DNA from 2 places in the Streptomyces sp. NPDC053750 genome. Region 1 is predicted to be linked to the other one. Evidence: riboswitches for the same ligand, from Rfam matches in the RefSeq annotation. Region 1 holds a riboswitch; the other holds the start of a gene.
What was found. A riboswitch is a leader RNA that binds a small molecule or an ion and turns the genes downstream of it on or off. The one in region 1 is predicted to bind S-adenosylmethionine.
Positions count from the first base shown of each region.

Region 2: it holds a riboswitch for S-adenosylmethionine, as region 1 does, so the genes downstream of both, ACIGO6_RS04345 (aminotransferase class V-fold PLP-dependent enzyme) here and thrC (threonine synthase) in region 1, are expected to answer to the same signal.

Region 1 covers NZ_JBITXB010000005.1:162,764-165,938, reverse strand. Annotated here, with positions in the region: gene thrC (threonine synthase) at 1-1,282, opposite strand, end outside; SAM riboswitch class I at 1,300-1,447, opposite strand; gene ACIGO6_RS16605 (glucosyl-3-phosphoglycerate synthase) at 1,591-2,535, shown strand; gene ACIGO6_RS16600 (hypothetical protein) at 2,540-3,175, opposite strand, start outside.
Region 2 covers NZ_JBITXB010000001.1:978,935-982,109, reverse strand. Annotated here, with positions in the region: gene ACIGO6_RS04350 (glycerate kinase) at 1-83, shown strand, start outside; gene ACIGO6_RS04345 (aminotransferase class V-fold PLP-dependent enzyme) at 14-1,405, opposite strand; SAM riboswitch class IV at 1,594-1,710, opposite strand; gene trpD (anthranilate phosphoribosyltransferase) at 1,791-2,855, opposite strand; gene ACIGO6_RS04335 (cytochrome bc complex cytochrome b subunit) at 2,987-3,175, opposite strand, start outside.

The DNA.
Region 1 (3,175 bases):
GGAAGGAGTCCAGGTTGGGGCGGATGGTGGCGGTGAGACCGGTGCCGGCCACCGCGTCGAGGGTCTTGAGGCCGTCGCCGGTGTTGAGGACGACGGTGGTGAGCGACGGGTCGAGCACGCCGTCCTCGATCAGCTTCTTCGTGACGCCGACCGTCACACCGCCGGCCGTCTCCGCGAAGATGCCCTCGGTCCGCGCGAGCAGCTTGATCGCGTCGACGACCTGCTCGTCCGTCACATCCTCCACCGCGCCACCGGTGCGGCGCGCGATGTCGAGGACGTAGGGCCCGTCGGCCGGGTTGCCGATGGCCAGCGACTTGGCGATGGTGTTCGGCTTCTGGGGGCGTACGACGTCGTGGCCCGCCTTGTACGCGGTGGACACCGGCGAGCAGCCCTCGGCCTGGGCGCCGAAGATCTTGTAGGGCTTGTCCTCGACCAGACCGAGCTTGATCAGCTCCTGCAGACCCTTGTCGATCTTCGTGAGCTGCGAGCCGGAGGCGATCGGGACGACGAGCTGGTCGGGCAGCCGCCAGCCGAGCTGCTCGCAGATCTCGTACGCGAGGGTCTTGGAGCCCTCCGCGTAGTACGGCCGCAGGTTGACGTTGACGAAGCCCCAGCCCTCGCCGGCCGGGTCGCCGATCAGCTCGGAGCAGAAGCGGTTCACGTCGTCGTAGTTGCCCTGGATGCCGACGAGTTCACCGCCGTAGACGGCGGCCATGACGACCTTGCCCTGCTCCAGGTCGTGCGGGATGAACACGCAGGAACGGAAGCCGGCCCGGGCGGCGGCGGCGCCGACGGCACCGGCGAGGTTGCCGGTGGAGGAGCAGGAGAGGGTGGTGAAGCCGAAGGCGCGGGCGGCCTCGAGGGCCTGGGCGACGACGCGGTCCTTGAAGGAGTGCGTCGGGTTGCCGGAGTCGTCCTTGACGTACAGACCGCCGGTGACGCCGAGCTCGCGGGCGAGGTTGTCGGCCTTGACCAGCTTGGTCCAGCCCGGGTTGATGTTCGGCTTGTCGGCCACGTCGGCGGGGACGGGCAGCAGCGGGGCGTAACGCCAGATGTTCGCGGGGCCCGCTTCGATGCGCTTGCGCAGTTCCTCGGTGTCGTACGCCGAGAAGTCGTAGGCGATCTCGAGGGGGCCGAAACACTCCTCGCAGGCGAAGACCGGGCCGAGGGGCACCCGGTGGCCGCACTCCCGACAGCTCAGGGCGGCGGCGGGGCCGAGATCGACCGCGGAGTGCACGTCGTTCGCGGGGTTCGTGGAGCTTTCGGCAGTCTGCACAGCCATGGAGGCGAGGCCCTTTCTCCTCATCTTCCTCACGACGCATCTCGCCGTGAGACGGATTTGGCACCTTCCCTAGCCGGGAGCCTCGCCACGTCTGTGTGACAAGAACCGACTGGAGGGTTGCCGGGGCTTCATCGGGCCGTATCCCTCTGCCCCTCTGGATGAGCGGTATGTGGTTGTTGTTCGGTTGTACGCGCGGCGACCCCCGGCATGCGACGGTCCTCCGCGTTGTTCAAGACTGTAACCGAAGGCCAGGACACTTGAGATAGTCGTCCGTACCGCGAGATGGATCACAAAAGGAGCGACCGACCGTGCTGGAAGAAGTCGAGCGCTGGCTGAGCGCACGCTCCTGGTCCGCCGCGGACCGGCCGATCCAGCGCCTGCTGACCGCCAAGCACGCCACCGGTCAGTCGGTCAGCGTGGTGCTCCCCGCCCTGAACGAGGAGGCGACGGTCGGCGACATCGTCACGGTGATCCGCCGGGACCTGATGGAACGGGTCCCGCTCGTCGACGAGGTCGTCGTCGTGGACTCGGGGTCGACCGACCGTACGTCGGCGGTGGCCGCGGCGGCGGGCGCGCGCGTCGTGCACCGCGACGCGATCCTCCCGCGCATCCCGGCCGTGCCCGGCAAGGGCGAGGTGCTGTGGCGTTCGCTGCTGGTCACCGGCGGCGACATCGTCTGCTTCGTCGACGCCGACCTGCGCGACTTCCGCGCCGAGTTCGTCTCCGGGATCGTGGGCCCGCTGCTCACCGACCCGGACGTGCACCTGGTCAAGGCCATGTACGACCGCCCTCTCGGGGAGGCGCCCGGGCAGGGCGGCCGGGTCACGGAACTCATGGCCCGCCCGCTGCTCAACTTGCACTGGCCCCGGCTGGCCGGCTTCGTCCAGCCGCTCGGCGGCGAGTACGCGGCCCGCCGCTCCCTGCTCGAACAGCTCCCCTTCCCCGTCGGCTACGGCGTCGAGCTCGGCATGCTGGTCGACGCCCTGCACCTGGTGGGCCTGGACGCTCTCGCGCAGGTCGACGTCGGCGTCCGCCGGCACCGGCACCAGGACGGCCAGGCCCTGGGCCGGATGTCCGCCGCGATCTACCGCACCGCCCAGCTCCGGCTGGCCCGCGGTCATCTGGTCCGGCCGTCCCTCACCCAGTTCGAGCGCGGCGCCGACGGCTTCGAGCCGCGCACCTACTCCGTGGACACCGAGGAACGGCCTCCGATGGCGCACATCGCGGAGTACGCGGCGCGCAAGGTGGCGTGACGCGTCAGCCGGTGACGCCGTCCGACCAGCGCCAGGTGCCGGAGGCGTCCGGCTCGCAGGTCAGGTACTCGCCGCCGCGGCCGTGGGTGCTCAGGCCGCGGTGCTTCTTGGCGCAGAACTGGCCGTCGGCGTAGCAGTTGCCGGCGGGGCTGGTGAGCTCGCAGGCGCCGGTGCCGCCGCCGGTGCCGCCACTCGTCGTGCCTGCCGTGGCGGTCCCGCCGGTGCCGGTGTCCTGCGGCTCGGCCGATTCGGGGGCAGGGGTCGGCAGCGGGTCCAGCAGACGTCCGTCGCAGTCGCGGCCGTCGCGGGGGACGGTGAACGTCACGCCGCCGGGGCCGTCGGTCTGCTCGCAGACCTCCTCGTCCAGGTCCCAGGCGGAGGCTTGCCGCCCTGTTCCCTGCAGCTGAACGGTGTAGTCGATGTGAGCCGCCTTGGCCGCGAGCACGGCCCCTCCGACGTCCCGGCCGGTGTGGTCCGGCAGCGTGACGGTGGTCGGCGACGGGGTGTGGGTGGGGCTGGAGCTCTGTGCCGCGGTGGCCGTCGCGGGCCGCGCGTCCGCCTGCGGGCCGCCGGTGCTTCCGTCGCCGCAGCCGACCAGTGCCAGCGCGCAGGTTGCGACCAGCGCCGCGGCTCCCCCGAG
Region 2 (3,175 bases), on a different contig from region 1:
CGGGCCGGGCCGTTCAGGCGGCGGGAGTGCCGGACCCGGCGGAGCTGGTGTCGGGCACGCAACGCCCGTCCTCGGTGCGGTAGTTCCACCGGGCGCCGTCGCTCACCAGCTCCCGGACCGCGTTCACGAACCGCTCGACGTGCTCGTCCGGGGTGCCCGCGCCGAAGCTCACGCGGATGGCGTTGAGGGACTTCTCCCCCGGCGTCGCCTCGGGGGCGCCGCACTCGCCCTGCGTCTGCGGGTCGCTGCCGAGCAGGGTGCGCACCAGCGGGTGGGCGCAGAAAAGACCGTCGCGCACGCCGATGCCGTACTCCGCGGAGAGCGCGGCGGCGAAGTGGGAGCTGTTCCAGCCGTCCACGACGAAGGAGATCACGCCGACGCGGGGCGCGTCGTCACCGAAGAGGGACAGCACCCGCACCTGGGGCACCTCGGCGAGCCCCTCCCGCACCTTGGCGATCAGGTACTCCTCGCGCGCGACCAGCGTGTCGAACCCGGCCTCCGTGAGCGCCTTGCAGGCGGAGGCGATGGCGTAGGCGCCGATGACGTTGGGCGACCCGGCCTCGTGCCGGGCGGCGCTGTCGTGCCACTCCACGTCCACGCCCCCGTCGGTGCGCCGGCTGACCCGGCGGCTGGCGCCGCCACCCGCGAGGTACGGCTCCGCCTCACGCAGCCAGTCGGCCCGCCCGGCCAGCACGCCGGAGCCGAAGGGGGCGTACAGCTTGTGCCCGGAGAAGGCGACCCAGTCGACGTCCAGGTCGCGCACGCTCACCGGGTGGTGCGGGGCGAGCTGGGCGGCGTCCAGCACGATCCGGGCGCCGTGCGCGTGCGCCGCGGCGGCCAGTTCACGCACCGGCCACAGCTCGCCGGTGACGTTGGAGGCGCCCGTGACGCAGACCAGGGCGGGCCCGTACGGCTCACGGGCGGCGAGGGCGCGCTCCAGGGTCTCGACGGCCTGCGCCGGGCTGCTCGGGGCGTCGAGGTAGGTGACCTGGGCGTCCCGCCAGGGCAGCAGCGAGGCGTGGTGCTCGGTCTCGAAGACGAAGACCCGGCAGCCGGCGGGCAGCGCGGCGGCGAGCAGGTTGAGGGAGTCGGTGGTGGACCGGGTGAACACCACCTGGTCCCCGTCCCGGCAGTCGAGGAAGTCGGCGACGGTCTTCCGGGCGTTCTCGAACAGGTCGGTCGACAGCTGCGACAGGTACCCGGCGCCACGGTGCACGCTGCCGTAGTACGGGGCGTAGGCCGCCACGTCGTCCCAGACCCGCTGCAGCGCGGGCGCGCTGGCGGCGTAGTCGAGCGCGGCGTAGGTGACCTCCCCGCCGGTGACGAGCGGGACGGTGACATCACGGCCCAGAACGGCCAGAGGGGCACAAACCGACTGGTCGGCGGCGAGCGTGGAGACGGACATGGGTGCACTCCCGTGAAGGCAGAGGACATCACCACGCGAACCGCGACGGCTCAAGCGTGGGAAAGGTGAAGAGGAAAGCGAAGAAGGCGAAAGAAGGGGGATGCGGAGGCGGGGCTCTGCGGCCCTATCGCATTCGCTGATTCACGGGAGACTCCCTCGAACGACCCAGGACCCCTGGTTTCGCGAGGGGTCCGCGCTTGCCGTGAACCTTGCTGTCCACGACCTGGTCTTCACCCGGGGCACCCCGCCACGGACGGAGGGTTGCCGGACAGTCGGCCGGGGCCGAATGACTGTCGCTCATGACCTGGAAAGGAACGTACGGGAAATGATCGGCGCCCCGCAACCCGAGTCCGGATCGCGGGACGCACGTCACACGGGAAGGCCCCTACGCGTTGCTCACGGCCACCCAGCGGTCCAGCACCCGCTTGGCGGCACCCGAGTCGATCGCCTCGGCGGCCCGGTCCATGCCGGCCCTGATCTGCTCGGTCAGTGACGCCTCGCCGGGCTCCAGGGCCACCAGGGCGGCGGCGGAGTTCAGCAGCACCGCGTCCCGTACCGGGCCCGTCTCGCCGGCCAGGAGACGGCGGGCGACATCGGCGTTGTAGGAGGCGTCGGCGCCCCGCAGCGCCTCCACCGGCACCAGTTCGAGGCCCACGTCCCGCGGGTCGAAGGTCTCCTCGGTGACCTTGCCGTCGCGCACGACCCAGACCCGGGAGGTGGCGGTGGTGGTCAGCTCGTCAAGGCCGTCGTCGCCCCGGAAGACCAGGGACGAGTGGCCGCGCTCGGCGAAGACACCGGCGATGATCGGTGCCATCCGGGCGTGCGCGACCCCGATCGCCTGGGACTTCACCTTGGCGGGGTTGGTCAGCGGGCCCAGGAAGTTGAACACCGTGCGGATGCCCAGCTGGCCGCGTGCCGCCGCCACATGGCGCAGCGCCGGGTGGAACTTCACGGCGAAGCAGAAGGTGATGCCAGCCTCCTCGGCGACCGCGGCCACCCGCTTCGGCGTCAGCTCCAGATTGACCCCGAGCTTCTCCAGGACGTCCGAGGCGCCCGATGCCGAGGAGGCGGCCCGGTTGCCGTGCTTGACGACCTTGGCGCCCGTACCGGCCACGACGATCGCCGACATGGTGGAGATGTTGACCGTCTTCGCGCCGTCGCCACCGGTGCCGACGATGTCGACGGTCCTCCCCGGCACCTCGATCACGTTGGCGTGCTCGTACATGGTGCGGACGAGACCGGAGATCTCCTCGACGGTCTCCCCCTTGAACCTGAGGCCGACCGCGAACCCGGCGATCTGCGCGTCGGTCGCCTCGCCGCGCATGATCACGTCCAGCGCCCAGGCGGTCTCGTCGGCGGTCAGGTCCCGGCCGTCCGCCAGTCCGTTCAGCAGGGCGGGCCAGGAGCGGCCCGCCGCGGTGTCGCCTCCAGCGGGGGTCAAAGCGCTCATGAGCCGCTCCTGAATCGTGTGTATGACGGAAAGAGGGTGTGCTCCCACCCTATCCAGCCCCGGGCACGGCGAAGGGCCCCGTCCGCGGAACGGACGGGGCCCTTCGACCGTGGTGTGGCGACGCTGGAGGGTCAGTGGTGGCCGTGGCCGCTCGTGATCTCCTTGTACTCCTCGACAGTCGGCTTCGGAATCTGCGAGTCCTCGCCGTAGTACGACTTGCTGAGCTTGGCGCGCAGCTTCTCCGAGGCCTTCGGCTTGCGCTCGACACCGTTCTCGTCGACCGTCGGACCGATCTCGGCCGGCTTGTACTGCTCGTGCGC